4 regions of the Brevibacillus sp. NRRL NRS-603 genome follow, and region 4 is predicted to be linked to each of the others. Evidence: riboswitches for the same ligand, from Rfam matches in the RefSeq annotation. Region 4 holds a riboswitch; each other region holds the start of a gene.
The links. Region 4 has a riboswitch for S-adenosylmethionine ahead of C7R94_RS18770 (methionine ABC transporter ATP-binding protein). Riboswitches for the same ligand answer to the same signal wherever they lie in the genome.

Region 1: it holds a riboswitch for S-adenosylmethionine, as region 4 does, so the genes downstream of both, C7R94_RS17175 (homoserine dehydrogenase) here and C7R94_RS18770 (methionine ABC transporter ATP-binding protein) in region 4, are expected to answer to the same signal.
Region 2: it holds a riboswitch for S-adenosylmethionine, as region 4 does, so the genes downstream of both, C7R94_RS16605 (aminotransferase class I/II-fold pyridoxal phosphate-dependent enzyme) here and C7R94_RS18770 (methionine ABC transporter ATP-binding protein) in region 4, are expected to answer to the same signal.
Region 3: it holds a riboswitch for S-adenosylmethionine, as region 4 does, so the genes downstream of both, metK (methionine adenosyltransferase) here and C7R94_RS18770 (methionine ABC transporter ATP-binding protein) in region 4, are expected to answer to the same signal.

Annotation. Positions count from the first base shown of each region.
Region 1 covers NZ_PXZN01000016.1:403,467-411,550, forward strand. Annotated here, with positions in the region: gene C7R94_RS17145 (ATP-binding protein) at 1-471, shown strand, start outside; gene kynB (arylformamidase) at 608-1,228, shown strand; gene zwf (glucose-6-phosphate dehydrogenase) at 1,327-2,826, shown strand; gene C7R94_RS17160 (Gfo/Idh/MocA family protein) at 2,851-3,837, shown strand; gene C7R94_RS17165 (cyclase family protein) at 3,862-4,506, shown strand; gene C7R94_RS17170 (DinB family protein) at 4,521-5,048, shown strand; cobalamin riboswitch at 5,069-5,273, shown strand; gene C7R94_RS30070 (hypothetical protein) at 5,296-5,472, shown strand; SAM riboswitch class I at 5,661-5,767, shown strand; SAM riboswitch class I at 5,833-5,944, shown strand; gene C7R94_RS17175 (homoserine dehydrogenase) at 6,031-7,296, shown strand; gene C7R94_RS17180 (CapA family protein) at 7,312-8,084, opposite strand, start outside.
Region 2 covers NZ_PXZN01000016.1:289,960-298,043, forward strand. Annotated here, with positions in the region: gene C7R94_RS16595 (DUF5665 domain-containing protein) at 1-111, opposite strand, end outside; gene C7R94_RS16600 (pyridoxamine 5'-phosphate oxidase family protein) at 259-717, shown strand; SAM riboswitch class I at 793-913, shown strand; gene C7R94_RS16605 (aminotransferase class I/II-fold pyridoxal phosphate-dependent enzyme) at 1,008-2,171, shown strand; gene C7R94_RS16610 (trans-sulfuration enzyme family protein) at 2,168-3,355, shown strand; gene C7R94_RS16615 (YhcN/YlaJ family sporulation lipoprotein) at 3,379-3,984, opposite strand; gene C7R94_RS16620 (PhoH family protein) at 4,187-5,521, shown strand; gene C7R94_RS16625 (DinB family protein) at 5,858-6,334, opposite strand; gene C7R94_RS16630 (hypothetical protein) at 6,474-6,920, shown strand; gene C7R94_RS16635 (hypothetical protein) at 7,003-7,542, shown strand; gene C7R94_RS16640 (hypothetical protein) at 7,596-8,084, opposite strand, start outside.
Region 3 covers NZ_PXZN01000011.1:344,234-352,317, forward strand. Annotated here, with positions in the region: gene C7R94_RS07585 (accessory Sec system S-layer assembly protein) at 358-1,302, shown strand; gene C7R94_RS07590 (SLAP domain-containing protein) at 1,394-2,341, shown strand; gene C7R94_RS07595 (SLAP domain-containing protein) at 2,383-3,378, shown strand; gene C7R94_RS07600 (S8 family peptidase) at 3,558-6,134, shown strand; SAM riboswitch class I at 6,196-6,297, shown strand; gene metK (methionine adenosyltransferase) at 6,430-7,635, shown strand; gene C7R94_RS07610 (polysaccharide deacetylase family protein) at 7,786-8,084, shown strand, end outside.
Region 4 covers NZ_PXZN01000022.1:10,692-18,775, reverse strand. Annotated here, with positions in the region: gene C7R94_RS18780 (GerAB/ArcD/ProY family transporter) at 1-541, shown strand, start outside; gene C7R94_RS18775 (Ger(x)C family spore germination protein) at 522-1,682, shown strand; SAM riboswitch class I at 1,799-1,915, shown strand; gene C7R94_RS18770 (methionine ABC transporter ATP-binding protein) at 2,015-3,028, shown strand; gene C7R94_RS18765 (methionine ABC transporter permease) at 3,029-3,694, shown strand; gene C7R94_RS18760 (MetQ/NlpA family ABC transporter substrate-binding protein) at 3,755-4,594, shown strand; gene C7R94_RS18755 (peptide ABC transporter substrate-binding protein) at 4,783-6,432, shown strand; gene C7R94_RS18750 (SRPBCC family protein) at 6,490-6,939, opposite strand; gene C7R94_RS18745 (helix-turn-helix domain-containing protein) at 7,055-7,858, shown strand.

The DNA.
Region 1 (8,084 bases), on a different contig from region 4:
CTTCAGCAGATAGCGGAGGCAGGCGAGTACGACGAACGATTCGTCTTGATGGGGGCAACCAACGTTCCATGGGAATTGGAGCCTTCTATGCTCCGAGCGGCTGGCTTTGATCACTGGATTTTTGTCGGACCGCCAGACCGGCAAGCACGGGAGGATATTTTTCGCTTAAAACTGGAGGGGCGTCCTTGTGAGATGCTCGATTATGAGCAATTAGCAGGATGGACAGAGTTTTATTCGGGGGCGGACATTGAGTATGTAGTGGAGCTCGCGACGGAGCAGGTCTGGCATGATATCGTAACAAAAGGGGTCGATCGCCCAATTCATATGAGCGATTTACGGGAGGCCATTGCAGCTACGTATCCAACAACTATTGAGTGGTTGAGGACTTTGAAAGAACATTTGAAACAAGTGGATGACAACGGAATTTATGATGAAGTGTGGGACTACCTGTCTCTTCACAGCAGAATCTGAAATCAATGAAAAGACTGTCGGCACGCTGTCAAGCTGCGGTCTTTTTTTGTGCAAATGTTAGAATATTGACTCAATACAGTCTTTTTTGTACGCTGAGTATAGGTATGCACAGTTGCTAGAAGGTGGAGGATACATGATGAAAATAATAGATATATCCCGTCCGTTCATGGCAGGTATGCCGACCTGGCCAGGGGACACTCCCTTTCACTATGTCGTAAACTGGCCCAAGGCGGAGAGTGGCTCAGTCAATGTCGGTAAAGTAACCATGAGTGTTCACACAGGTACCCATGTGGATGCTCCGTTTCATTTCGATGACGATGGCCGAAAAATAGCCGAATTGCCTCTAGACTTGTATATTGGAGAGGCAAGAGTAGTAGAGCTTACTGGACGTCCCAGCATTGGCCCAGAAGATTTTGCCCAGGTTGATCTGGAAGGGGTGGAACGCTTGCTGCTCAAAACATTATCATGGAGCGACCCCAAGCAGTTTCCGACAACCATCTGTCATCTGCGAGCGGACTTGCCAGCGTTCCTCGCCCAAAAAGGCATTCGGCTGATCGGAGTGGATGTCCCATCTGTCGATCCGCTGGACAGCAAGGAACTGGCTGCTCATCATGGGCTTCACCAGCATGATATTCATATTTTGGAGGGGCTTCTGCTCGATCATGTGGAACCGGGTGATTATGAGCTGATCGCACTGCCCCTGCCTTTGGTAGAAGCAGATGGAAGTCCGGTACGTGCAATCTTGCGTCGTTCGTAACACTGCATATTGATAAAGCAGTGATTTTCTCGAATAATAACAGTGTAACGACAAAAAACCATCATCACGTCGGACGTATGAAGGGAATGAAAAAATAGATGGAAGCGATGACCTTTGTCCTTTTTGGCGCCACAGGAGATTTAGCCAAACGCAAAATTTTCCCTGCACTCTTTAATTTATATGTAGATCAAAAGCTGCCTGCTGCCTTTTCGATTATTGGCGTGGGGAGAAGGGCGTGGTCTGATGACGAATTTCAGGAATCTGTTCGCCAGTCTGTTCATGCATTTTCCCGTCGCGCTCAGATTGATTCCCACGAGCTAGACGCTTTCTTGTCTGCTTGTCGCTATGCGGAAGTAGATGTCATGGAACCGCGTGCTTATGTAGCGTTACATGATCTAGTCCTGCATAGAGAGCAAGAGCTGCAAATCCCGCAAAACCGGATGTTTTACTTGTCAGTGGCCCCGCAATATTTCGAGGGAATTGCAACCAATGTCAAGGCCAGCGGACTAGGTTCAACGACAGGCTGGAAGCGTCTGATCATTGAAAAGCCATTTGGACATGATTTGCAATCCGCCGAAGAATTGAATGAAAAGCTGGGGAAAGCATTTTCGGAAGAAGAAATATATCGCATTGACCATTACTTGGGAAAGCCGATGGTGCAAAACCTCGAGGCTCTCGAATTTGCGAACCCAGTCTTTCAGGCCCTCTGGAACAACCAGTACATCGCTAATGTGCAAATTACGGCGAATGAAACGGTCGGCGTCGAGGATCGGGCTGGATACTACGAGCCTGCCGGAGCATTGCGCGACATGCTCCAAAACCACATGCTGCAAATGCTCATGATTATCGCCATGCAGCTTCCGAAGCGAATCACATCCGATCATATCCGCGAAGAAAAGCGCAAGGTGATGGCTGCCGTGCGTCCGATGAAGAAAGAAGAAGTCGGGACCCACGTTATTCGCGGTCAGTATAGCGCAGGACATATTCAAGGAACGCCTGTAGCTGGCTACAGGGACGAGCCTGGTGTCGATCCAGTTTCCATGACAGAAACGTATATTGCCACTCGTGTCTGGATTGATGATCCGTTTTGGCAAGGAGTACCTTTTTATATTCGTACGGGAAAAAGACTGCAAGAGAAATCAACCAGGATCGTCATTGAGTTCAAAAATCCGCACGAAAAGCTGTATCAGGAGCAAAATGAAACGACATCGCCAAATTTATTGATCATCAGCGTGAATCCGACCGAAGGTATTGCCTTGCAAGTAAATAGTAAGAATCCGACAAATAGCGGTAAGATTGAGCCGGTGACGGTAGATTTTAGTGCAGGGACAAAAGACGTGCCAGAAGCGTACGAGCTGCTCCTGTTCGATGCACTCCGAGGGGATTCCACTTATTTTGCGCATTGGGATGAGGTCCGGCTGTCGTGGGAGTGGGTGACACCGATTTTGGAAGCCTTCGCTGAAAATTTGGTGCCGCTCTTTACGTACGAGGCTGGCTCATTCGGACCGAAGGCCGCAGAGCAATTGCTTGCTGTGGATGGATTCGTATGGTGGCTGGATAAGGTCGAGGAACGAGTGCCAGTCACTGCTACAAGGTAGAAAAAAGAAAAGGGAGCGGATGAGATGCGATTTGGCGTAATCGGAACGAACTGGATCACCGAGGAATTTATCCAGGCGGGTCAAGAAGTAGAAGGATTTTCGCTTCAGGCTGTTTATTCACGTACCATCGAACGCGCCAAGGAAATCGCAGAGAAGTATCATGCTCCATTCGCCTATAGTAGCCTAGAAGAAATGGCTGCAAGCAAAAACATTGACGCGGTCTATATTGCAAGCCCCAACTCCTGCCACGCGGAGCAAGCGATCCAGTGCATGGATGCGGGGCTGCACGTATTGTGTGAAAAGCCACTGGCTTCTAATGCGTTTGAGGTAGAGAAAATGATCGAAGCAGCGAAACGAAATGACGTGCTGCTCATGGAGGCTGTCAAATCTACGCTGTTGCCTAATTTTTTTGCGATACAAGACAACCTGCACAAGCTGGGAAAAGTACGACGTTTTATTGCTAGCAACTGCCAATATTCTTCGCGCTATGATGCGTATCGCGAAGGGAAGGTTTTACGTACTTTTGATCCTGCTTTTTCAAATGGAGCCTTGATGGACATCGGTATCTATTGTCTTTATCCGTTACTCATCCTTTTTGGCAGACCAGACGCCATCAAAGCAGAAGGAATAGTGCTTGATTCTGGAGTGGACGGAGAAGGCAGTATACTGTTGAAGTATCGAGAAATGGATGCCATCGTTAGCTTCTCGAAAATTACGACCTCCTATCAGCCAGCAGAAATTCAAGGGGAGGACGCTACGATGGTGATTGATCGAATCAACCATCTTAAAGAAGTGGACATTCGTTACAGGGATGGGCGAATCGAGCAAGTAACAAGGCCTCAGACCCCGAAGACCATGCATTATGAAATAAGAGAGTTCCTGCACTTGGCGAGGAGCGGTGCCAGACAATCTGCAACGAATTCGCATGAAGTCTCCAAAATGGCCATGCAGGTTATGGATGAAGCGAGAAGACAGATGGGGATTGTTTTTCCAGCGGATCGAAAAGAATAGTAGGAAAAGGGGAGGGCGTTTGGGATGAAAATGTATGATGTAACCGCCACCGTGTACGAAGGAATGACGGTGTATAAAAACAAGCCGGAAAAGCAACCGATAATACGTACGGCTACCAATGGCTATGTAACCGAATCGAGAATTGATATGGATCTTCACACGGGTACCCATGTAGATGCTCCCCTGCACATGGTGAATGCTGGCGATACATTTGAGAGTATCTCCTTGGAGAAGCTAGTTGGCAATTGCAAAGTTCTCGATCTCACATCGGTAGAAGACAGGATCACTCGCGCCGACTTGGAGAGCTTCGATCTTGCGCGAGGAGATTTTGTTCTGTTTAAAACGAAAAACTCCTTTGAAGAGGCGTTCTCTTTTGAATTCATCTTTCTGTCAGAGGAAGGTGCGGAATATTTAAGTGAGCTGGGGGTGCGGGGCATTGGCACCGATGCTCTTGGGATTGAACGCAGCCAGGAAGGACACCCCACACACAAAAAGCTGTTTGCAGCAGGAGTCATTGTTGTGGAAGGCTTGCGCCTAGCAGAGGTTCCGCCAGGCGAGTATTTTCTGGTAGCAGCACCACTCAAGCTGATCGGTACGGATGCAGCCCCGGCAAGGGTCCTGTTGTTTGAAGGCTTGCATAGCAATTTGTCTATTGAAACTGAATGCTGAGGAGTGGGAAACATATGCTCAGACGACCAGAGCGCGATGAACACGCTGCTTATTTTGACTATTATATTGGTCTTGTACCCGAGGGGGAGCTCCAAACGATCCTCACGGAGCAAGGAGAGAGGCAAGTCGCGTTATTTTCGTCACTTGCGCCCGAGCAAATGGATTATCGGTATGCACCAGGCAAATGGTCGGTTAAAGAGGTGTTGGGTCATCTCATCGATTCAGAACGCATCATGAGCTATCGCTTGCTGAGAATCGCGAGAGGAGATCAGACACCCCTCGTCGGTTTTGATGAGAATGCTTTTGTCGAACACGGGTATTTTCAGCTAAGAGACCTGTCTGATTTACTGGAAGAGTATAAGGCTGTTCGTGCTTCCACAATCGCGCAGGTGCGAGGAATCTCTTCAGAAGCGTGGTTGCGTACGGGAGTTGCCAACGGAAACAAGCTTTCTGCAAGGACGTTGGCCTATGTGATCGCTGGACACGAAGCTCACCACAGTACCATTTTGAAAGAGCGGTATTTGGGGGAAGGTAAAATCTGAGGGTAGTAGTGAGAAAGACAATTTCATAGGTGGAAACAGGTTCCTTAGGGCGTAACGAATTCGCATAAGGATAATAGGGAAGCTCGGTGCAAATCCGACACGGTCCCGCCACTGTAAGAGGGGAGTCAGCGTCCAATAAGCCACTGGTCTATCAAAATAGACGGGGAAGGCGACGCTAGACGATGAACCCATAGTCAGGAGACCTGCCTGTTTCGACAACACTGATAGACCTACGGGAGATAGGGAGGTGTTAGAAATGGCTTGTGAAAAATTGCGAGTGGAAAAGTACGTCCCTCCTTTTCGTGCATTTTCTAACGATCGTCACGGTCGAGCTGAAAATGCTCTTTTTATTTTGGGCAGGATAAAAGAAGAGGGGGTGTGCGATGATGCAACTTTTTATTTGCCAATGGTGCGGATATGTTGAGGAAGAAGAGCGGCCTGAGGAATGCCAGAAGGGCGTGTTTCATTGCACTTGCTGTAGCGTGGAAGAGGTAGAAAGCCTGTTCACTCACAACTGAAAGCCTAGCCCAATCAGCTTGCAATCAGAAAAGAAAGAATTTTGTTGACGCTTGCCTTGGAATTTCTTAGAATAAAGCTCAACAGCATAAAAGGTTCTTATCCAGAGAGGTGGAGGGTCTGGCCCGATGAAGCCCGGCAACCGTTGCATATTGCGACAAGGTGCCAATTCCTGCGAGACGTTTCGTCTCGAAAGATAAGAAGCGGGTTACTCCATTAGTAGATGAACCTTCTTCTTATTGAAGAAGGTTTTTTTAATTTCATATTTTCTTTATCCAGAGAGGTGGAGGGACTGGCCCGATGAAGCCCGGCAACCGTCACGCATATTTTGTGACAAGGTGCCAATTCCTGCAGGACATATACGTCCTGGGAGATAAGGAGGGGGAGCATTAGCTGCTAACAAGCCTTCTTCTTATCGAAGATGGCTTTTCTTTTTATCTAAAATTCGGGGTATGGGGTGGTCAGGATGAGTGCAGAAGTGGTACGCGTGGGATTATTGGGATTGGGGACAGTGGGTGGAGGTGTAATCAAGACAATTCGTTCACAACAGGAGAAGCTGGCTTCTCGTCTGGGAAAACGAATAGAGATCGTCAAGGCATTGGTGCGTGACTCGGAAAAAGAGCGGGCGGTTCATGTCGACCCAGCTTTACTGACAACAGACTTTGAGGATGTATTGAGAAGCGATGTGGATATCGTGGTGGAGGTTATGGGCGGTGTAGAACCTACCTATGACTACGTTCGTGCTTTGATTGAAAAGGGCTGCCATGTGGTAACTGCTAACAAAGAACTCCTGGCGAAAAAAGGAACAGAGCTAGTTGATTTGGCAAATCAGCATCAAGTGCATCTTGCCTATGAAGCCAGTGTGGCAGGGGGCATCCCGATCTTGAGCGTGCTGAGGCAGTTCCTACGAACGAACGATATCCAAGGCGTTCGCGGTATTCTAAACGGAACAACGAACTTCATTTTGACGAAAATGGAAGCAGAGCAGCTCTCTTACCAGGAAGTGCTCAAGCAAGCGCAGGAGCTGGGCTATGCGGAAGCAGACCCTCGTTCGGATGTAGAAGGCTTTGATGCTATGTACAAATTGTATATCTTGGCACAGCTTGTTTACGGAGAATCGCTGCCTTTAGCAGATGTTGTTCGCAAAGGAATTGCAGATTTGTCAGCAGGTCACATTCGGATTGCGAGCGAGCTGGGGTACCGGATCAAGCTGATCGCGCAGGCGAATCAAGCTGAAAAAGGAATTCGCCTATCTGTTGAACCAACCATGCTTCCGCTGAGCCATCCGTTGGCGCAAATCCACGACGCGTTTAATGCTGTCCAGCTATCCGGCAACATCGTGGGAGACTTGTTGTTTACAGGAAGAGGGGCAGGAGAGCTGCCAACAGCAAGTGCAGTCGTGGAGGATTTGGCCTATTTATTGACACAGCCATTCACGCCGCATCCTACCTGGAAAGAGAAGACGGCTGACAAAGCTGGTGTCTCGGTGGACTCGGAAGAACAAGTCCTATGTTATCTTGAGGGCTCATGTCATACTGCGACGCCAGATCGTGTCTTGCAATTCCTTCAGCTGGCAGGAGTGAACGTGCATAAATTAAAGGTCCAATTCGACTTGGGTGGCGTCTTGCGCGCAGGCTTGATCGTGACAGGAATCAGTGAAGAGCACGTGTCCTTATTGAAAAAGGATTTTGGCTTAGAAGTGCGCTGCTTCCCGATTCTTGAATCTGCGTAAGTATGGCTTCTTTTGTCAGGGGGCAGTCTCCGCCGCTTTTGCACGTGGCTGCACACGCCCGTCACTTTGTATGTCGACACTCTCAGAAATGGATTCAATTCGTTCTAGCAGGGCGGCACCGTTGGTTTCATTCATGGGTACGGCTTGTCCCAATTCTGCATGAAACGGAAGCATCGTCAGCTCACAATCACCGCTTTTGGTACAGTTTGCTTGCAGGACCATCGTTTCCCAAGTCTTGGGTTCGCTTGATCGTGTGAAAATGAAATTGCCAAGACTGTACGCGATCCATTTGTCGTTGTATCGTTCAAAACCTTGAAGTACGTGGGGATGACCCCCGACAATCAAATCTGCACCAGCATCGATGTAGGCACGGGACAGCTCTTTTTGATGATCGACAGGATAATCGGAGCGTTCCTTGCCCCAGTGTGCAATCACCACCACGAGATCCGCTTGGCTGTTCGCATCTTGGATCGCTTTCACTGCCAGTGTAGGATCATAGGAAGCGGCCATACCTGGCTGGGAATTTCCTGCAAACCAGCTGGTTTCGGGAATGACCCTGCTGAAGCCGAGAATCGCGATTTTGATGCCGTTTTTTTCTATGAATACAGGTGAATAGGCACGGCTGGCATCTTTACCGGCGCCGACGTATTCAATTCTGTTTTCGTCCAAAGCGTCAAAGGTATCCAGCAATCCCGGAACTCCTTGGTCCATGGAGTGATTATTAGCGAGATTCACCACATCAATCCCGGCGGTTTTCATGGCAGGAACAGCAAGTGGCGATGATTTGT
Region 2 (8,084 bases), on a different contig from region 4:
ATCTTCTAAGAACATCGCAATTTTATGCATTCGCTCATTTACCTTTCGAACTTCCTGAAGCTCTTCAAGAACTTGATCAATTTGCTGTATGAGGCGGTCTGTAGGCGACAACCTGTCCAACCCCTTCCATCATTCGGTATGATTACCTTCCAGTCTAGGGAAAAAGACAACCAGAATCAAGGTGGAGAGGAAACGTTTGCCTATCAGCTAGGCGAAGGGTACAATGAACGTACAAAACGTTTGTTAGGAGGCTTTGAAATGGCTGAAACTGTTTCCCAATCTCTTTCCGAAGATTTATTTAAGCTCTTGCAAAAGGAGCGTTTTGTTACCTTGGGCACAGTAGACCATGAGTCAGGGGCACCATCGCTCAGCTCCTTGTCCTGGACGTATGCTGTCAGCGCCGATACGATTCGTTTTGCCGTGGATAATCGCTCACGTATTTTGGCAAATATTGAGAAGGAACCGCAGGTTGTCCTCCATTTGATTGGTGCCGGCTCGTCTTTCGCCATTAATGGTCGTGCTGTTGTCAAAACTGACCGCTTGGAAGGTGTTCCACTCAAGCTGGCCATGGCAGAGATTAAAATTGAGGCTGTTCGTGATATTATGTTTTACGGTTCCCGAATTTCCGTAGAACCTCAGTATGAAAAAACGTATGACAAAAACGCAGCAGCGAAGCTGGACAATCAAGTTATGACCGCCTTGAAAGATGCAAATTAATCGGGTGGAAATAAATTGTTGACAGGAATCCTGCCGATCCTTTAGTATTAGGGTCAATCGAATTGAATAGCAATCTTCTTATCCAGAGCGGCGGAGGGACTGGCCCGATGATGCCCGGCAACCAATCACCTGTATTTTTAACAGGGAGATAATGGTGCTAATTCCTGCAGAGTTATCAAACTCTGAAAGATGAGAAGGATTTGCTTACGGTGACGTAAACAAAGCCTTCTTTCAGAGGAAAGAGGGCTTTTTTGATGCCCTCGTACACTATTGGAGGGAGAGAAATAGACATGAAATTGGAAACGAAATTGATTCAGGCGGGAGTAGGTAGAGACGAAAAAACAGGGGCGGTGAGCTTTCCTGTTTACTATGCAACGGCTTATCGTCATCCTGCCTTGGGACAGAGCACTGGATATGATTATACGCGCACAGCTAATCCTACTCGCACCATTTTGGAGGAGACCATCGCTGAAGCGGAATCAGGAGATGCAGGATTCGCTTGCGCCTCTGGAATGGCTGCTGTTCATACCGTCATGGGCTTGTTTTCCCAAGGGGATCATTTAATCGTTTCACTCGATCTGTACGGGGGAACCTATCGATTGTTCGAGCAAGTACTCTCTCGCTATGGTCTGACGTTTTCGTACGTGGATTTGCGTGACATAGGTGCACTCCAAGATGCGATTCGCCCAGATACAAAGGCTATCTTCGTCGAGACACCAACCAATCCGCTTATGCAGATTACCGATATTCGAGCAGTAACGCAATTGGCAAAACAGCACGGGCTACTGACGATTGTAGACAACACATTCTTAACTCCATATTGTCAACGCCCGCTGGAGCTTGGTGCAGATATCGTCTTACATAGTGCAACCAAGTATTTGGCAGGACATAACGATGTGCTGGCTGGACTCATCGTAACAAAAGGGGAAGAGTTGTCGGAAAAAATCCGGTTTTTGCACAATTCAATCGGTGCTGTGCTCGGACCGCAGGATTGCTGGCTTCTCATTCGCGGGATGAAAACATTGGCATTGCGGATGGAGCGCCATCAATCCAATGCCTTGATTGTAGCGGAAAAGCTGCGTGAGCATCCGGCAGTAGCGGAGGTATTTTATCCAGGTCTGGCAGAGCATCCGGGGCATGAGATCCAAGTGAATCAAGCGACTGGTCATAGTGGGATGGTATCGTTCCGCGTACGCGATGTGGAGCAGGTGGGGTTGTTCCTGCAAAATCTGCAAATCGTGTCCTTTGCGGAAAGTCTGGGTGGTGTCGAGTCATTGTGTACGTATCCGGCGACGCAGACTCACGCCGATATCCCCCAAGAAGTGAGAGAGCATGTCGGTGTTTGTGATCGATTGTTGCGACTGTCGGTTGGCATCGAGCATCCAGATGATGTAATAGCCGATTTGTTTCAAGCCTTGAATGCTAGTTTGGCTGTAGGAGGGAGTGTACGATGAATTTCGCAACCAAGATCCTCCACGGTTCCACTTGCATTGACCCGTTCACAGGTGCGTCGTCGGTTCCGATTTATCAAGCTTCCACGTTTCATCAGGCTGATATCGATCAGCCAGGTGCTTTTGATTACGCCAGATCAGGCAATCCGACCAGGCAGGCTTTGGAGGAAGCCATTGCGTCTCTGGAAGGAGGCGCACGCGGTTTCGCGTTCTCATCGGGCATGGCTGCCATTTCCAGCGTGTTCATGCTGTTTTCAGCAGGAGACCATGTTGTAGTGGCAGAAGATGTCTACGGTGGCACGTTTCGTTTTTTGACCAAAGTATTGTCGAGAATGGGCATCTCCGTTACGTTCGTGGATGCAACAGATACAGAAGCTGTTCGTGCAGCCATTACACCGGTAACGAAAGGAGTTTACCTGGAGACCCCCTCCAATCCCACCTTAAAGGTGACAGATATTGCAACGGTTTCTCGTATCGCGAAGGAACACGGCTTGCTCGTCATTGTTGATAATACATTCCTTACCCCGTATTATCAGCGTCCATTGGAACTGGGCGCAGATGTGGTCATTCATAGTGCAACCAAGTTTATCGGAGGGCATAGTGATGTTGTGGCTGGTCTGGCCGTGACCAGAGAGGCTTCGTTAGGGGAGCAGCTCTACTTTATCCAGAATGGCATGGGAGCGATTTTGGGTGTGCAGGACTGCTGGCTCGTGATGCGTGGGCTCAAAACATTGAAAGCCCGGCTGGATGTGAGCACGAAGACAGCCGCGAGCCTGGCTGACTGGTTGTCTGCGCATCCACAAGTAAGCCGAGTTTACTATACGGGACTGACGGATCACCCCGGCCACCTGATTCAAACACAACAAGCGACTGGTCATGGGGCTGTTCTTTCCTTTGATGTAGGGAGCCGCGAGCGAGCAAAAGCGCTGTTTGATCGCGTGAAATTGCCGATTGTGGCTGTCAGCCTCGGGGCAGTGGAAACAATTCTCTCGTACCCGGCTACGATGTCACATGCAGCGATGCCTGCTGAGGAAAGAGCAGCAAGGGGAATCACAGATGGTTTGATCAGATTGTCAGCTGGCTTAGAGGATTTCGATGACTTGGTGGCAGATTTGAAGCAAGCACTGGATCAATTGCCGTCTGAAGCACCAGTCCATAAAGAAAAAGAGGTATTCTCCCGGGCTTAAATCCGGGGGATACCTCTTTTCTTTTAAGGTGTTCCTGTATGATTTGCGTTGATTTTGTTTTGTCCTTGCGGCTCTTTGTGCATGCGTTTTTCTTTTACTTGAGAAGGGGTTTCTTCACGAGGCTGGACACTGCGTGGCAGTTGGGGAATGATCCGACCTACGATATCCGCCAACTCTTCCGTAACACCGGCAACAGGATGGCCGCGACGAATATCATCTCTCATTTCCTGTAACCGCTGTACGATGGCAGGGTCTGCGGTTACGACAGCATTCGCTCCTTGGGGGTCTTCTTTCAGAGCTTCCGCAACCGTATACTTAATCACGCCAACTTCTGGGCGATCCAGATTCGGGTCCACAGTAATACCGACTACCGCATATTTGCCCAAGACCACAGCAGTGGCGCTGTGTACCCTTTTCACACGTGTTGCCAGTTGAGCAAGACGATCAGCAGTGGCTTGGGAAGATTGATTATAGGCAGGCTCAGGAGCTGTTTGCTCAACGCGCTGAGTATGAGTGGCATGTTTGGGCTGTTGTCCAGCCTGATTCGCCGGGGGGTTATTGCCCGACATACATGCTGTAAGCAACAAGCTAAAACCGAGGCAGTAGATCATGATCCGTTTCACAGGCATTCTCCCTTTCCCAGTATTGCCTTCCTTCAAGAGGAGGGCAGGGCTACAAGTATTTTGTTCTGGGCTGCCCATTTTCATTCTGTCAATGGGTCGTCTATCTCTGTCAACCTGAACATAGACTGTAGTACATCACGTCGCCGCACTTGAGCATCCCTCCAAAAATTGCATAGGGTATATAAGAAGGGTAATAGGAGGCGAGATTTTGAAGAAAATCTACGTACTGGACACCAACGTACTCCTGCAAGATCCTAGGGCGATGTTTTCTTTCGCTGACAACGAAATCGTCATACCAGCTGTCGTATTGGAAGAAATCGATTCCAAAAAGCGGTACATGGATGAAATTGGCCGCAATGCTCGGTACGTATCTCGGCTCTTTGACAGTTTTCGCGAGCTGGGGCAATTGCACACTGGCATTACCCTTGAAACGGGTGGGTTGTTTCGGGTGGAACTGAATCATTCCTCTTTCCACCGTCTTCAAAAACAATTCACGGAAATGAGTAATGACAATCGCATTTTGGCGGTTGCACTAAACTTACAAGAGGAGGAAAATGGAAAACCACAGCCGCGACCAGTCATTTTGGTAAGTAAGGATGCCCTCATGAGAGTCAAGGCTGATGCATTGAATATTTCCGCAGAGGATTTTCTTTCGGATCGAGTAGTGGGAGAGTTCTCCAGTATTTACCCGGGGTATCAGAAGATGATAGTAGCGTCCGACATCATCAAGAATTACTATGCGACAAGAAAGTTGCAGTTGGCCTCCTGTTTTCCACGCTATCGCTTTTACCCTCATCAATTTTTAGTGCTGAAGGACGAATGCAACCCATCTATTTCAGCGATTGGAAAAGTCGACCCGGACGGAAAAATGTTAGAAATGCTTGTGTCAGATGATGATCCGATTTGGGGCATCCGAGCCCGTAACGTGCAGCAACGGATGGCAACCGAATTGCTGCTGCGAGATGATATTCCTTTAGTAACCATGACCGGTAAGGCCGGTACAGGAAAAACCTTGCTGGCATTAGCAGCGGGCCTGCTGCAAATTGAGGACCAGCAAAAATATAAAAAACTGTTAGTGGCAAGACCTATCGTTCCGCTTGGAAAAGACATCGGTTATTTGCCCGGCGAAAAGGAAGAAAAGCTTCGGCCGTGGATGCAACCGATTTATGATAATTTAGAATATTTATTCAACACAAAGCGCCCAGGTGATCTGGATAAAATTTTGGCAGGCATGGGCAGTTTGCAGGTGGAAGCTTTGACGTATATTCGGGGGCGTTCCATCCCAGAACAATTTATTATCATTGATGAAGCCCAAAACTTGACAAAGCATGAAGTAAAGACGATCCTGACGAGGGTGGGGGACGGCTCGAAAATTGTGCTCATGGGTGATCCTGAGCAGATTGATCATCCGTATCTGGATGAGAGTAACAACGGTTTAACCTACGTGGTAGAAGTATTTAAAGACCAAAAGCTGGCTGGACATATCCGCTTGGAAAAAGGTGAACGGAGTGTGCTCGCACAGCTGGCCGCAGATTTATTGTAAAGAGGATGTATGAAAAACTGCGAGGAGGTCATACTATTTTTGTCGAGCCCGATGATTCATGTAAGTAAACGGCGAAATGCCTTGCAGGAGGCGAAGATCCGTGGATAATCATGATCAGGCAATCGACGAAAGTCGTATGGAGATACACCGATTCCTTTAGCTACTTTTCTCTACAATGGAGGTTGAAGAGCCAAAGAGAATAACCGGTAGAACCCCATAAGCAATTCGGGCTCGACAAGGACCGCTCCTCATTGGAGCGGTTTTCACTTTTTGAAGGATTTGGCAAGCAAAAAGAAAAACGCGGATAAACAATCCCGCGTTTTTGTCCAATTTTCCTTATTTAGCAGCCGCGATCGCTTTTCGCAATGACGAAATACATCCAATGTGCATTCCTTCATGGAAAAGAGTGAAGACCATCATTTCCCCATAAGTATGCATGGTACCTTTGTCTCCTAGCTCAAACGGTTTTGGCAATGGATCATTCAAGCGGGAATGCAATTCTTCTTTGATACGCACATGCTGTTCTTTTAGCTCGGCAGCTAAGGTTTCGAGGGAAGGTCCTTCTTTTTGCCAATCGGCAGGTTTGGTTCCTGGAGCAAACATGGCCGCGTAATGCGGAGGACATTTCATTCCTTCTGGTCCGAAGAGCAAGAAATCTTGTGTCAGAAGAATATGACCAATATTCCAGCGAATGTTGTTTTTAAAGCCAACCGGAACCACCTCTGCTTCTTCCTCGGTTATTTCCGTCAATCTCGCCAAAAACATTCCGCGAATCAAGTCGTACTGATTCCATACAAAAGAAAAGTCCTGCATAGCAATCCCTGCCCTTCCTCATATTTACATGCACTTCACATCTTACCGTATAAACAACAAAGGGGAAATATCCAAACTGCAAAAAAATCTGCAAGTTGTCCCTCCAACTCCATACATATGTACAAAGGAGGGAAGCATGATGGTTACGTTGGATTCATCTATTTCTTTTTTGATCTATATAACAGCGGTGTCCAGCGCGGCATCAGGTGTTACGGAAGCTTTTAAATCAGTCATTCCCTTTTTGGCGACAGACTATGAGGCAAAAGAGAATTGCTGGGAGGATCAGTATCGCGCTGCTCGATTGATGCACTACAAGCGCTTTTTCAATTTGCTAATTTCCGTACTGGCTGCTGGTGTCATTTTTGGCATGCTTGGTTTAGACCCGGCACTTATTTTAACGGGTGCTGAATCCGCTTATGTAAAAAATTCGTGGCAGCTAGGAACATGGATGTGGGGAATTGTTGCGGTGTTTGGCTCGCCTTTTTTTGCATCACTCCTCAAAATACTAGAGAGCTTCAAACAATCGGTGGACAGCAATCTGCCTCCTAATCGACCGCGCCGCAAAGTCAGCGGAACGCGAGAATAAGCTCGTCTCCCTAGAGTTGCCCGATGCTTGCCGAATACGCTAAGATAACCAAAAGAGCGGTAGCAAAGGTGGGCACAGGTGAATGATGTGGAAATGCTTGCGAATGACTGCGTTTTGGGTGTTGACAGTCGTTGTCTTGGTGGCGTGTTCGGCCCAGTCGGAACCAACGGCTACATTTGACCCAGAAAATCAAAAGGAATACGGAGTAAATGGCATTTATCTCGGGCAGAACATAAAAGAAGCAATGGATATTTTGAAGCCGACAAAAGCTGATTTTATGGATATGTTGACAAGACAAAGCTACACGGTGGAGCAGATGGCGCAAGGTGCGGGAGATGCAGTGATGGGGATGCTGCTGGTTGATCAGACCCAGATGATGATTAAAGTCCATAAAGGTGAATTGACATCGATTATGCTGGGAGGAGTTCCCCGTGAGGACGCGCAAAAATTCAAAACATATCGAGGCCTCGCCATGTTTGACAGTGCCAGGCAGCTAGAGAAGCTGTACGGCAAAGGAAAAGGCGAACAAGAAGTGGTGTATGAAGGCAGCAACTACACCGCCAATTTTGGTCTTGTGGACAATCAAGTGGCGTGGTTCCGATTTGATCGTAAATCATCGTAATAAGGAGAAGGGAGTTCGCTTATCAGGAACTCCCTTTTTTGTATAGAAAAACTTCAGTTCGTCGGGTGAAGCCAAATGAGCTTTATTTGATAAGCCTTCGCGATTCCTTCTGCGAGTGGAATCAAGCTCTGATCGATCAGGTAGGCTTCGGGTTGTTGCGTATTTTCGGGTATCACGCCTAGAACATGCTCACGGAGTTGCTCTATGGCAGCCCACTGATCTTCAGATTGGGATGGAGCTCCGAGCGTTACGATGGCAATTTGATCTGCATATACATACAAATGTTCATTTTGGGAGACAAAACCGATATCATCGAGTTGATCGATTATGGTTGCTGACGGGAGCAGCAATAGAGAAAAGGCATCGCCTAACATGTTGGACTTCTCCAAAATGGACTCCAGCTTCTCCTGTTCGGCTTGATTCTCTACAATAAAAAGCAGTTTGTCTCGATCAAAGACATTGACATGATCTCCGATTTTATGTATGACTTGAGCATAGAAGCCAGGGAGCTTCCCGGCTGGTACATTCAGTTCAATTCCGTA
Region 3 (8,084 bases), on a different contig from region 4:
CTGACAGCTCGGAAGCATAAAATTTTTTTCTTCATTAGATATGCGACGAAGACACGTTGAACGATCATAGGTGTTTGCATGGTATAAACCGACTAAGAAACGGTCCTTGAGGCTGCGAGCAAACCAGGCTCTCCTTTTTTGTCCCACCGCCCATCCTTCCATTCCTTGACATCCCCTGTTGCGTACGGGTATCCTAACATAACTAACAGTACGAATTGGGCAATGAAAAGGTTGCAAAAGCCGTTTGTTTTCTGCTTGGAATGCCAAGTTTTCTATGTTGCAAAAGGATGTCACTATGCTATAGTGGATGACGAATGAAACTATATATAGATGTAGAGAAAAGTTGGGAGCGACGATATGTTATCCTTCTTGAAGAATTTAATGGGGAATAAACCAACAACCAATGAGGTGCGAGAGCAGGTCCAGGAGGAATCGATTCTTCCCGCTGCTGATACCGAACAGTCACATCAGGAGGAGCAGGTACAGGTTGAATCAACTGGCGTCACAACAACACTCTCTCTGCATGAATCTTGGGAGAGTCAGCTGAGTGCGCAAGAGAAATACTCGCTCTCCTTTATGGCTCAGGAACTGGAACCATTGCAGCCAGGGAATATCTCCTTGGCAGGGACTTCACTTGTTCCGCATGACGACGGGATTGAAGTGGTAGCATTCGTCCGAAACAGCACGGACCGTCCAATCAGCCTGAATGAGATGACACTGGTGGTACTGTTTGGGGATCAGGAGCTGTTTACCCGCCAATCCTTTGATTTGAGCGAGCTCGGAGAAATACCGCCGCGTTCTGCAAGGCCGTGGTCGTTTGTATTTGCCAGAGAACACTTTTTACAAGTTGAAGTTCTTCTCGTGAATTGGAAGATTGCTTTTGAGATGGCGCAGAAGAAGATGGTCCTTCCACAGCAGCTGGAGCTGGAGGAATCCTGGATTAAGGCGCTGACGGATGAACAAAAAACGTCCTTAATTGAATTGGCGAAGAACCTCCCCGCTCTAAAAGAGGGAGAAGTAAACATACAGAGTGTGCAGATTCGTAGAACCGAAAGTGGTGCTCTGAATGCGATGCTTTTGATTCGCAATGGCTCTACACAGTCGCTGTCCTTCGAAAAGTTGCCGCTGGCGCTCTATGATGCAAGCGGGGATAAAGTGGCAGAGGGCCTGTTTGAACTAGGAAGCCTGACTGTAAATGCCAATACGAGCAAGCCGTGGCTGTTTATTTTCCCGCCAGAGAGCATTCAAAAGGAAGAGCTTGACTTGTCCCGTTGGAAAGTGAGCGTTCCCCAAGGAGCCTAATGCAAGAGAGCGGAATTTGCATGGGCTAGTCAAAAAAGTTTATCATGATAAGAGAGCTTCGTTCGTGTCCGGACGTGTGAGGAGGTAGCCTATGTTTTCCTTTATGAAGAATTTATTAGGTAAGGATCAACAGGATCTGAAGAAAGACATTCAAGAAGAGTCTGCTATCGATGTCGCTGAGTTGAAAAACACAGAGGTTGAAGTGGAAAGCACCGAGCAACAGGAAGAGTCTGTAGGTGGAGTTGAAAAAATTCGTACGGAATTGTCTCTAAGCCCGATTTGGGAGACCGAGCTGGATTCCGAGAAAAAGTATACGCTTCGCTTTTTGCAAGAAGAATTGCCAGAGATGCGTAAAGGCATGATTAGCGTAACGGGATTCAGTATGATTCCCCAGCCAAACGGCATGACGGTAGCTATGTTCTTCCGTAACTCCACAAATAAGCCAGTGCGGATTAAAAACGTTGGGTTAGCGATTTATCTTGATGATAACGCATTTGCACGGATCAGGGTGGATTTGTCAGATATGGGGGCAATTCCTCCGCATACCAGCCGTCCATGGGAGGTATTGTTCCCGGAAGAGAGCTATCTGCATGATAATTTCACCTTTAACCGTTGGAAAGTGGTAATGAAGGCTGGGAGAAATTCGCATGTATGGCCTCGTAATCTGGAGATCGATCCCGAAATGGAAAAGCGCATGACTGATCGCCAAAAGGATCGTCTGGAAGCGTTGACGCAGTCTTTGCCAGTGATTCCGATTAACACCGTACAGGTTACTGGTTTTGACATCGGGATGACAAAGGAAGGACACCTGGTAGCGGCGATGCTCTTCCGCAATGGGATGGCCCATGATTATCGTCCAGATGAAATCAAGCTGACGATTGCTGATGCAAATGGTGATCTGGTAGCATCAGGTGTACTGGACGCAAGCAGCATTAATGTGAAGCCGGGTTACAGCCGTCCGTGGATGATTGTATTTCCGCCACATTTAGTGAAAAAGCCTGATGCCGACCTGAAAAGATGGACACTTGACGTAGAATAAAACGCAATGCTTTTGAGGTGTGGGAAAGAGGAGGTTGACTTATGAGTTGGTTATTGGAAAATTGGTTTGGTTCCAAGGAGAGCTTGGAGCAAGTACGCGAAGACATTCATGAGAATCTTCATAGAGAGTTTTATTTGGGTGTATCCGGATTAGAGAATCCGCAACAATCTGCGAACCGTGTGGAATCCAAGGAATTGTTTTTGGTGTTGAACGGTCCGTGGGATGATCAATTGGACGAAGCAGAGCATGAGCTCTTGCAATACGCGCATGATGAAATGCCTCCGGTTGTTCGCAATGAAGTAGGTATCATTCCTTTCTTCACACGGGTTACCAATGATGGATACTTGGTTCTTACCTACGTTCGCAATGCGACTGACCGCAGTATTTTGCTGCAAAAGCTTCCGTTGTCTTTGGTGACGGAGGATGGAGAGGAAGTCGCGAGAAAGACTTTTGATCTGATCACATCTGGTCCAGTGATGGAAATGTCCAGCCGTCCGATGGAATTCATGTTCCGCTGGGATGAGTTCGACCGTATTCCTGAACAAGAGGTTCCACTGAAGCTGACCTATATCAAGCCGAAAAAGCACGAAGTAGAAGAGAATCAAAACTTTAATTTGGGTCTGAGCGCAGATGAGTCCAAGCAATACATGCAGCAGGCAGCAGAGAAGGCTCCGATTGTAGAGGGCGAAGTAGATTTGCAGGTCCTCGACATCAAGCCAGGTGAAGATAACGGGCTGAAAGTCATCGTTGCTTTCCGTAACGGTCTGGCTAAACGTCTGGAGTTTACAGAAGTGCCGATTATCGTTCATGATAAGGATGGCGATACCGTAGCACGTGTACACTTTACCCTGGAAAACATGAAGGTAGAAGCAAATAGCCATCGTATATGGGCATTTGATATTCCGTTCTCTTCCATCAAAAAGGAAGAGGTAAATCTGGCGGAATTGACTGCTTTTATTCCGAAAGCTCAGCAAAGAAAAAAAGAAAAAGCTCAGGTAGCACCTGAAGTGGAAGACAATAAAGGTTTGTTACAGTAAGGAGAAAACCCTTTTTGCCCATGGTGAAAAGGGTTTTGTACTGTTATAGCGTTCCAAATATTGGCTAATCAGGGTTGCATGTCTCCCTTTTCATCCGCTATGCTAGGACGAGAAGATAAATACCTGAATTCCTTTTAGACTGCTCATTTTGCAGGGGAGAGAAGGAAGGACTGTTTTACATGAAGAAATCAGTGAACATGTCAGTAGCGACTGTGATAAGTGTCGCGCTATTAATGGCAAACAACCAAACAATCTATGCTGCAGCACCACCAGCATCGAATGACTACTATTTAAGTAACCAGCTTCATTTGAGTCAGATTAGAGCTCATCAAGCTTGGTCAGTCGTAAATAGTAATGAGCAGATTATCATCGCGGTGCTGGACTCCGGTGCGGACTATAAGCATCCTGATTTGAAGGACAATCTTCTGCCGGGTGTGAATTTGGTTAATCCCGGGAGATCTGCCCAGGATGATAATGGACATGGAACAGAAGTAACGGGTGTACTGGCTGCTAGCGGGAATAATAGCATTGGTGTATCCGGTGTTTTGTGGAATGCCAAGATATTGCCGATTAAGGTTTTGGCCAAAAATGGAGATACTACGGTGCAGACTCTTGCGAAGGGTATCAATACTGCCTTGGATCGTGGTGCCAAAGTCATTGTGATGTCTCTCAGCAGTATGTCCTACTCCAAGGAACTGGCGAATGCTGTGCAACGAGCGGAAAGAAGCGGAGTTGTTCTGATTGCAGCTAGTGGCAATGAGAGTAGCCGTGTGGCTTATCCGGCAGCTTATCCCACAGTGATAGCGGTAGGGGCTGTAAGGAGTAACAATGAAGTATTGAATCAGAGCAATACGGGACCTGAGCTTAACCTGGTAGCGCCTGGCTTCAATGTGTATACGACCAAGCTTGGTGGGAAATACGGTTCTTTTAGCGGTACTTCAGCAGCGGCACCACAAGTAGCAGGTGCAGCGGCGCTCATACTAGCTCGTCACCCCAAACTAAGTCCATTTGATGTAAGACAATTGCTTTATCAAACGGCTACGGACTTAGGGGAAAAGGGATGGGACCGGAAAACTGGCTACGGGCTGTTAAATGTCGACAAGGCAGTTCGAACGGCCTTATCCTATGACTTTTTAGAGCCGAATAATCAGACGTATTCAGCAAAAGCGTTCCCGATCGAGTCACAGATACGTGGAAATTTGGGGCCGAAAGACACGATAGACTGGCTGAAGATGGACATCCCTTACGATGGTAAGGTCAGCTTCACAGCGACAGTGACTTCCGGTATTTCTTCAGCGATGGCTGCTACCTTTTACCCAGAGAATCGTCCGCCGATTGTGCAGTACTTCGGGAATGGGGATACGATAACTGTTCCGGTCAAGGCGGGAAAAATGAATATCCGGTTAATGCGTAACGGAGGGGTCAACAACTCTTTTACCTATGTGCTGACGAGTAAGTTTACCATCAATCCAGACCGTAACGAACCGAACGATACGCAAGAGACGGCTAGGCCGCTCGTGGGTAACCAAATCAGTGTAACAGGCAATTTTCACGATGAAGGGGATCAGGATTGGTTCTCCTACTATGTTCGTGAATACGGGCATTTGGATGTCTCCGTTAGTCCCGATAACAAGCGTGTCGATCTAATGCTGAGTATCGGTAAACAAGAGCTCGGAAAAAAGATGGTTGTCTGGGATCCTACATACGACAATGGAACGAAAGACAATCCGACAGAGCGCGCTCAAAAAGAAGTATCACCAGGCAAGTATTACATCCGTGTGAGTGAGTACAATCGCAATGCGGTGAATGGCGAATATCAGCTGGATCTCGGATACACGCCGGTAAAAAAAGATTTTAATGAGCCGAATGACACCTATCAAAAAGCGTCTCCATTAAGCGGTGGGACAGTGATGTCAGGCACGATACCGACAGCATCTGATTCCGACTGGTTCCAATTTACTGTGAATAGTGAATCGTATGTGACGTTCCGAGCGCCGTACATTCCTGTCGATAGTGGCTTTCGTTTCGCGCTCTACAGCGATCGGAACATGAACTATGCGATTGCTTCGACAAATGAGGTAGCGGAGCTGTCTAACCGAGGAAGCGATATTTTCGGTTTGCGCTTGCAGCCAGGAAAATATTATGTACGCCTGAATAGTGGTTCTTCATTCAAATATGAATCGTACCGGCTCACGGTGACGCAGCAGAAGTTGATAGCGGGCTATCGCGATATTTCGGACCACTGGGCGCGCTCAGAGATCGTCAGACTTAGCTCTCGCGATATTGTAAATGGATTTAATGATGCGTCGTTCAAGCCGAATCAGGCAGTGACCCGTGCGGAGTTTGCGACGATGCTGCTTAAATCGATGCGTGCGACCGGTTCTAAGGTAGCGACTACCTATACAGGAAAAACGACCTTCCGGGATATGACAAAGCGGCACTGGGCGTATCACAACCTAGGTGTAGCTTATCAATTGGGAATTTTGAAAGGGTACCCGAAGAATGAAATGAAGCCGGATCAGCCGATATCGCGTGCGGAGATGGCGGTAATGATCGCGCGTGCACGTGATGTTTTGATGTACAATCGTGGTACCTCGAATTATCAGGATGTGCCAACGAGTCATTGGGCTTCTCCTGCCATTGAGGCTTTAACATCTAGAAAGTGGCTTAGTGGATACGGTTCCTCCTTTAAACCGAATGGTAGGGCAACTCGCGCTGAGGTAGCGGTGGTACTTTCCAAAGCCTATCAAATATAAGTAAAATTTTTCCTATTGACATCTCTGAAAAAAACAATTATTCTATTATCCGTAATGGATACTCTTATCCAGAGCAGGCGGAGGGACTGGCCCTATGAAGCCCGGCAACCGATCTTGAGCGGTGCTAACCAGCAGAACGGACATCTGTTCTGGCCGATAAGAGGATGAAGGAAGCAAAAAACGCTCAAACCTTTTCCTCCTAAAAATGGAAAAGGTTTTTTATTTGCGTTTACGTAGATAAAATCCTAACTCGGCTACCACACTATTTGTATGAGGTCAAAGGAGGTATTTTCTCATGGCTTTGCAAAAAGGTCGTCGTCTGTTTACATCCGAATCTGTAACTGAAGGACATCCGGATAAAATTTGTGACCAAATTTCCGACTCCATCTTGGATGCGATCCTGTCCAAAGATCCAAACGCTCGCGTAGCTTGCGAAACTTCCGTAACTACTGGTTTGGTTCTCGTAGCAGGTGAAATCACTACGAACACTTATGTGGATATCCAAAAGCTCGTTCGTGAAACCATTCGTGAAATTGGTTATGACCGTGCGAAATTTGGTTTTGACGCTGACACTTGCGGTGTTATTACTGCAATTGGCGAGCAGTCCGCTGACATTGCACTTGGTGTAGACCAAGCATTGGAAGCACGCGAAGGCCAAATGACTGACGCTGAGATCGAAGCGATTGGTGCTGGTGACCAAGGTTTGATGTTTGGTTTTGCTTGCAATGAAACACCTGAGCTGATGCCACTTCCGATCAGCATGTCTCACCAATTGGCTCGTCGTCTGACTGAAGTACGTAAAAACGGAACACTTGCTTACCTCCGTCCTGACGGAAAAACACAAGTAACCGTTGAGTACGATGGCGACAAACCAGTTCGTATCGATACAATCGTTATTTCTACCCAACATGCTCCTGAAACAACTTTGGAGCAAATCAAGCAAGATCTGGTTGAACACGTAATCAAACCAGTTGTTCCAGCTGAACTGTTGGACGCTGAGACCAAATACTTCATCAACCCAACTGGCCGTTTCGTAATTGGCGGACCACAAGGGGATGCTGGCTTGACTGGCCGCAAAATCATCGTAGATACTTACGGCGGTTATGCTCGTCATGGCGGCGGTGCGTTCTCCGGTAAAGATCCAACTAAAGTTGACCGTTCCGGTGCTTATGCAGCTCGTTATGTAGCGAAAAACATCGTGGCTGCTGGCCTCGCAGACAAATGCGAAGTACAAGTTGCTTACGCAATTGGTGTAGCACAACCAGTTTCCATCGCAGTAGATACATTCGGTACAGGTACCATTTCCGAAGAAGATCTGGTGAAATTGGTTCGCAAACACTTCGACCTGCGTCCTGCTGGTATCATCAAGCAGCTCGACCTGCGTCGTCCTATCTACAAACAAACAGCTGCATATGGCCACTTCGGACGCAATGACCTGAATGTTCCTTGGGAGCAAACAGACAAAGCAGAAGTTCTGAAGCAAGAGGCTGCTCAACTGTAAATTACTGAATGACATAAAAAGAGCCTGGTATTGCTACTGGGCTCTTTTTTATGTCAGGAGCAAAGCCATCCAATTATTGGGTCAATTGTTGCACAGGAATTTGTATGACTGTGTCGAATCTCCTAGTGAGGAAGTAGAGGAGGGGTTTTTTTGCCGAACAGAAGGCTCTTCCTGATCGTGTTTCTAACTTTTTTGTTTTTTGCAGTGGCTATTGGGTTGTTAGGCGAATCTTTTCTGGAAAAAAAGAATAAACAAGAAGTGCAACCTTTTCCCCAAGTGGATACGTCTATAAGCATAAGTGAGACAAAAAATGCTGAGCCAAACGTCACACCAATTGAAGAAGCAGTGGTTCAAACGAAAAAGTGGTATAACAATCAGGTTGTGGTTTTGACGTACCATCATGTTACGGATCAATCGAATCAGCGGTATGTCATAGCTCCTGATCAATT
Region 4 (8,084 bases):
GTCAACGATTGGATTTGAAGTACTGTATGCCGTCTATCCCTTTGTGCAGGATAAAGAGCGCTTAAACCGGGGGGCGCAGTTTGGTGTGCTGACAACCAACTTGATCTACTTGTTTTTGATGATTGTTTCCTTGGTGTTTTTCAGTCAGGGGCAATTGATGAGGACCATATGGCCAACTTTGAATTTGAAAAAAATGGTGTACTTCCCAATCCTGGAGCGGTTTGAGCTGGTTGCCATCTCCATCTGGATGATCATTATCCTTCCGAATGTCATTATGTACATCTGGTGTGGGGTCCGGGGATTGAAACGGATTTTTGGCTGGAATATGAGAAATACCCTGTATGGTATATTGCCGATCATTTTCATTTCTTCGCTGTTCATTGTCACTAGAGAGGAAATGAACACAATGAACGATATTTACGGCCAGATTGGGATGTATCTGGCTTATGCGTATCCCTATGTTCTTTACCTGTTGGTAGCTTGGAGGCAGGGGATAGGTGGAGCCAAGGAGGAATCTGCTGATGTATCGGTGCCAAAGTAAGGGATGGTTGATCGGGAAGAGAGGGTTTACCCTTTTGCTTGTACTCATTTTTTCAGTTACGGGGTGCTCTAATCGACAAATTTTTGATGAAACAGGCCTCGTAACTTTGGTTGGATACGACCTGACGAAAGATAGACAAATTCGGGCAACCATTGTTATGCCCTCCATTAATCCTGAGGCAAAAGAAAAAATGCAGATAATGTCTGATGTTGGGGAGACGAGCAAGGGCATACGGGATAAGACAAACTTGCAGTCGGACAAACGTGTCTTGGCAGGCCAGTTGCGGGTAGCGCTCTATGGAAAGGATATGGCCAAGGCGGGAATCGGAAGCCTAATCGATACGCTGTACCGCGATCCATCGCTCTCAAGCAGAATCTTCCTTTGTGTGTACGAGGGGGAGACATATGAATTGCTGACATATCCCTATAAATCGCAGGGCAATATCGGAACGTACATGTATCGGATGATCGATCAAAATATCAGAGGAGAGAAAATTCCATCCTCAACGATTCATGAATTTATTCGAGCCTATTATGACGAGGGAATCGATTCGCAAATGCCTTATGTATCACGCAAAGGAGACGAAATTGTTATCAAAGGCGTGGCTTTGTTTAAAGGAGATAAATATATTGATTGGATTTCGCCCAATGAAGCATTTATCTTAAAGCTGATTCGGGGCAAGTACAAGACGGGCAGCTATGAGATATCAGTCCCTGCTAAAACTTTCAATATGACTCCCAACAGCCCGGCGGGAGAAAAAGAAGAGGTGCAATTAGTCTTTGATACGATCAACAGCGAGTCAAAAGTCCAATTGGAACAGGCCGATCCACCAAAATTCAAAGTGAATATTCATTTAAAAGCCCGCATTTTAGAGCTGACCGTTCCGATTAAGCTGGATAATCCGAGTTTGATGAGGAAGATGGAGGAGGCCCTGGAGAAGGAATTAGAAAGACAAGCAAGGATAGTCATGAAAAAGCTCCAAGATTTGGAGGTCGACCCGACGGGCTTTGGCATTGTCTATAAGGCAAACGTGAGAAGAAAAGAGAAAATGGCTATGGATGAATGGAGAGAGAAGTACAAAAAGGCAAGGTTTGAATTTCAAGTAGAGGCGACAGTTACCCGTAATGGTGTAATGGACTAAGTGTGTCAAAAAACTTTTTCCTGCTATTACTATTGACGTGATATTTTCAAAAAGGATATAATCCGTTTTGTATCATCAAGAAATAGAAAAAACGAACATAATATACGTAGATATCTTTCTTATCAAGAGAGGCGGAGGGACAGGCCCTATGAAGCCCGGCAGCCGGTTCATTTTTGAATGAACGTCGCGGTGCCAATTCCTACAGGATTGTTTGGATCTTGTGTAGATGAGAAGGGTGGATGCGAACGTATACATTGCGTTGCAGCCCCTTTTTCGTTTATGAAAAAGGGGTTTTCATATTTTATCAAGATTATGGTCGGGAGGTGGATGCGTTGATCCAACTGCGTCATTTGCATAAAAGCTATCAAGTACAGGGTAAAACCATCCCAGCGTTAACGGGGATCGACCTTTCCATAGAGCAAGGCGAGATTTACGGGATTATCGGACACTCTGGTGCAGGGAAAAGTACGTTGATCCGGTGCATCAATTTGCTAGAGCGCCCAACTTCAGGGGAAGTTATTGTGGACGGCGTCGATTTGACAAAGCTGGATGAAGGGAAGCTGCAAGAAAAGCGTCGCGCAATCGGCATGATTTTTCAGCACTTCAACTTGCTGTCATCTTCGACAGTCGGCGAAAATGTCGCTTTTCCGCTCAAGCTGGCAAAGCGTCCGAAGGCAGAGATTGATAAGAAAGTAAACGAGCTGCTGAAGCTGGTGGGCTTGGAGGCACATAAGGACAAATATCCTTCCCAGCTGTCTGGCGGACAGAAGCAGCGCGTCGGGATCGCCCGTGCGCTCGCGAATGATCCAAAAGTGCTGCTCTGTGACGAAGCTACATCGGCTCTCGATCCGCAGACGACGAACTCCATTCTGGCACTGCTCTTGGACATCAACCGCAAACTGGGCTTGACCATTGTGTTGATTACCCACGAGATGCACGTCATTCGCTCTATTTGTGATCGTGTCGGCGTGATTGATGGAGGAAAGATCGTCGAGTCGGGTAACGTACTGGATGTATTCCTTCGTCCGAAGCATCCAACGACACAAGAATTCGTGGAGCAAGTAGCAGATTCTACAGAGCTGCGCGAAGCGGTTGAGCACGAAAAGGCTTCGGGGAACCGCACGATTGCTCGTGTCACCTTCCTCGGTGAAAAAACGTACCAGCCGATCCTATTCCAAACGATGCAAGAGACAGGTACGGTGTTCAGCATTTTGCAGGGAACCATTTCTCGCATGAAGGATACGCCGTATGGTCAGCTGGTGATCGAGCTAGAAGGCGATGTTGCACAAAATCAAAAGACCATTGAAACGCTGCGCCAACGTGGCTTGGAAGTAGAGGTGATATAAATGGACTGGACATTCGAGAATGTGGATTGGGCTGAAATCGGCGAAGGTACGATAGACACGCTCACGATGCTCGGCTTTTCCACCCTGTTTACCGTCCTGATTGGTTTGCCGTTGGGCATCATTCTGTTTTTGACTTCACGCGGACAGCTTTTGCAAAACCGCACTTTTTATACGATCGCATCATTCGTTGTCAACGTATTGCGCTCGGTACCATTTATCATTCTGATGATCTTGCTGATTCCTGTGACGAAAATGATCGTAGGAACCTCCCTCGGCGTACTGGGTGCCATTCCGCCGCTCGTGTTTGGTGCCGCTCCATTTTTCGCGCGTTTGGTGGAAACCTCTCTGCGTGAGATTGATAAAGGCGTGATTGAGGCCGCACAATCTATGGGTGCTTCCAATTGGCAGATCGTCTGGAATGTCCTTTTGCCAGAGTCTAGATCAGGACTGATCGCAGGTATTACGATCACGACGGTTACGCTGGTCTCCTACACTGCAATGTCTGGGGTTATTGGCGGTGGCGGTTTGGGTGATTTGGCGATCCGATACGGTTATCAGCGTTTCCAAACCGATGTCATGATTGTGACTGTTGTTATTTTGCTGGTGATGGTACAGATCTTACAATCGCTGGGGGACCGTCTGGTTCTGAAATTCAGCCGTAAATAGGATCTTTCCATATAGATTTTCAAAAAATAAGACGAAATACATGCAAGGGGGAAATCATTCATGAAAAAGCTAGTCGTATCTGTACTTTCTACTGTGTTGGCATTTTCTTTGGCAGCTTGCGGAGGCAAAACCGAAACAGCACCTGCTCCAGCTGAAGGCGGCGCACAAGGCGGACAAAAGGAAGTAACATTGAAGGTAGGCGCTTCTCCCGTTCCACATGCAGCAATCTTGAAGTTCATTCAACCAAAACTGAAAGAACAAGGCGTGAACCTGGAAGTCCAAGAGTTCACTGATTACGTACAGCCTAACGTTCAAGTGAACGAGAAACAACTCGACGCAAACTTCTTCCAGCACAAGCCTTACCTGGAAGACTTCAATAAAGGACAAAACATGAACCTGGTGCCGGTAGTGCCTGTACACATCGAGCCATTCGGCGCGTACAGCAAAAAAATAAAATCTGTAGATGAATTAGTTGATGGCGCAACAATCGCGCTGCCTAACGATCCGACAAACAGCGGTCGCGCACTCGCACTCTTGGAGAAAAACGGCGTGATCAAGCTGAAAGAAGGCGCTGGCATCAGCGGTACAGTGAAAGACGTTGTTGAGAACAAGAAAAACCTGAAATTCAAAGAAGTAGAAGCAGCAATGTTGCCACGTGTACTGGAAGAAGTAGATTTGGCGCTGATCAACACGAACTACGCGCTGGAAGCAAAGCTTGTTCCAACTAAAGACGCTCTGTTTATTGAAGATAAAGATTCTCCATACGCAAACTTCTTGGTAGCTCGTCCTGACAACAAGGATTCCGAAGCTATTCAAAAGCTGGCAAAAGAACTGAACTCACCTGAAGTGAAAAAGTTCATTGAAGATGAATACAAAGGCGCGATTATTCCAGCGTTCTAATGAAGAAATAATTGATCAATCAAAGAAACCCAACTGGCCTCCAAAGCTGGTTGGGTTTCACTTTTATTTATAATATAGTGAATTTTTATAAAATTTAGTTAAATCTATCTCGTCCCCGTTTTCAACTTATTTCCCGTCGAGTATATTGTGTTTGAAGTGGGAAAATATAGATAAGGGGGAATTTTCTGATGAAAAGAAATCTCAAGATGTTTCTTGGCGCGATGCTGGTCGCCGGAAGCGTGTTAGCTGGATGTTCCACGAGTACGCAGCCATCAACGACAACCCCTCCGGCTGAGGGAACAGCAGCACCTGCTGAAAAGCCTGCAAATGCAAAGCCGCAGGTATTTCGGGCGAACATTGTGAGTGAGCCTTCGACAGCAGACCCCGGTCTTGCAAAGGATGCCACTTCGGGAGCGATCATTCGTGCTACTTTTGATGGCTTGACTCGCTTCGATGCAAACGCAAAGCCAGTAAATTCAGTAGCATCGGATGTGAAGCTCTCAGATGACAAACTGGTGTATACGTTCACGCTCCGTGACACCAAGTGGAGCAATGGAGACCCAGTCACTGCCCATGACTTCGTGTATGCATGGAAGCGTGCGCTCGGAACGACCTTTGGTGCCGAGTATGCCTATCAGCTGTACTACATCAAAAATGCGAAGCTAATTCACGAAGGCAAGGCGAAGCCTGACGAACTCGGTGCGAAGGCAATCGATGACAAAACACTGGAAGTCACGCTGGAGAATCCAACTCCATACTTCCTGGAGCTGACGGCTTTCTATACGTACTACCCGGTTAACCAAAAAGTTGTGGAGGCCAATCCCAAATGGGCAAACGAAGCAGCGACGCACGTAAGCAACGGTCCATTTAAGATGACAGCGTGGGAGCACAAGAGCAAGATCGTGCTTGAAAAGAATGAGCACTACTGGGATAAAGACGTAGTAAAGCTCGATCGCATTGAGTTCGCAATGATCGAGGACGATAATACAGCCCTGTCCATGTTCGAGAACGGTGAGCTGGATTGGGCAGGCCAGCCACTCGGTGGACTTCCCACCGATGCGATTCCGTCACTAAAAGAGTCGGGCAAACTCGTTGTTCATCCAAAAGCAACGATGTATTGGTACAAGATGAATACGACAAAAGGGCCGCTCAGCAATGTGAAAATTCGTAAAGCATTAGCATACGCAGTAGATCGTCAAACCATCGTAGATAACATCACACAAGTCGGGCAGGTGCCTACGATGGGGATGTTGCCGCAATCCATGATTATCAAAAAAGACGGATACTTCAAGGATAATGATGTAGAAACAGCGAAAAAGCTGCTAGAAGAAGGCATGAAGGAGCTCAACTTGACAAAGCTGCCTCCGATCACCTTGTCTTACAATCCAAGCGACAGACATAAGAAAATTGCCGAAGCGATTCAGGACCAATGGAAACAAAAGCTTGGCATTGATATAAAGATCATGGTAAAGGAGGCCGCCGTTCATTTGCAGGATATGCATGAGCTCAATTACGAGATGGGCCGTATCGGTTGGAATGCGGACTTTAATGATCCGATGAACTACCTGGAAATGTTCCGGGATGGTAAAACAGGCAACAACGACACGGGCTGGGAAGATCCGCGCTACAAAGAGCTGCTAAAACAGTCATCGGTTGAAACTGATCCGGAGAAACGCAAGCAGCTGTTTGCAGAGGCTGAGCAAATTTTTATGGATGCCATGCCGTTGATTCCGTTGTTTACGGATGTGGATGTGTGGGTGCAAAGTGACAAGGTGAAAGGCGTTCAAGTAGATGGACTTGGATTTATCGACCTGAAGTGGGCAGAAATGACAGAGTAACGAATAGAACAAAAATCCCGAGGCCAACGAAATTGCTGGACTCGGGATTCTTTTGTATTAGTAGCCAAAATCAAGTGTCTTTCCTGTCTCCGCATACGTCTTGATCGACGAGAGCATCATCGGCCAATTGTTGCTGGCACTTGCGTGGGAGGGATGGTTTTCTGTCCATTGATCCTGAATCAGCGTCAGCTTGGTGCAACCGCCAACCGGTTCTAAGGTAATGGTGACACGAGACTTCAATTCTGCATGATTCTCGTAGTAGGCAGGACCAGGATGTTCAGTGAAACTAAAAATGTGATGAGGTTCGAACTGCAAAATTTCCCCGTATACATGCACCGTATCGTCACCGTCTTTTCCCGGACCAACGTAGGCCATTTCATCCCCTACTTGAAAAGTCGAGCGAATCGTACAGCCAAAGAAAGTACTCTTTACGCCTTCATCGGAAGTAAGGACATGCCAGACCTGCTCTGGCGTAGCACCAATATAGTAATCGAAGCGAAGATCCATCGTTTTACCCCCTGATTTTTTCATTTGGGAATTGTAATCAACTCTCCCAACTACTACTCTTACTATAAGAAGAATTCGGTAGTGTGTATTGTAAAAACACGACAGGAGGAGCGCCTTGGAAAATCAGACTGCCAAGTTCCCAAAGGGTGTACTGCATGCCATGATTGCACAGAAAAAATTTGCGCTGGCCAGATACGAGCCATCTGCTGAAATCAGCTACTTCGTGCAGCATTACTGGGTCGTCCGGTGGGATTTGCGTACGGAACTTCCTTACTTGCAAACCGTACTGGCTCATCCCAATGTGAATCTGGTGTTTGAAAAAGGAGCAACTGGCATTTTTGGTGTAGCCCGCACGACTTCCTCGCATCTTTTAGAAGGACAAGGTCAGGTTTTCGGAGTAAAATTCAGGCCCGGAGGTTTTTATCCGTTTCTGAATGCCCCGATATCAAAGCTGAGTGGCACTTCTACGAGTTTGGAAGCCGTGTTTGGTGTTGCCACTGACCAGCTTGAGAAAGAAGTGCTAAGCCTGCCAGATGATGAGCAAATGATAAAAAGGGTAGAAGCCTTTCTATTCGAACATTTGCCGAAGCCTGACCCCAATGTAGCGCGTATCAGTGAAATCGTCAGGATGATTCAGGCAGATCGGTCCGTACTCAGGGTCGAGGATGCGGTTCAGTTAACCGGTATGAACATGCGGACGATGCAGCGCTTGTTTGACCGTTATGTAGGTGTCAGCCCGAAGTCAGTCATCCAACGATACAGATTGCATGAAGCAGCGGAGCAGATTGACCAAGGAACGGTCCAAGATTGGCTGGACCTGTCTACCTCTCTAGGCTACTACGATCACTCTCACTTCATTCGAGATTTTCGAGCAATCGTCGGTGTAGCGCCGAACGAGTATCGACGAGTCCAAATTTAAATCATAGTGAACCCCTTCGCCTTTTGGCTGGAGGGGTCGTTTTATTGCTGCATAATTTTTTATGTTCGAGGCATACTTCATCATGATGAAACTACCAATTTTATTTCCTTTAATAGAATTTGATGTTTGAATAAAACATAATTAATTTTACTTAAAATGTCTTCAATATTACTAAAAATGCAGTATATTTGTGGAGTAGCGTTCAATGAATCTTTACCGATAGAAA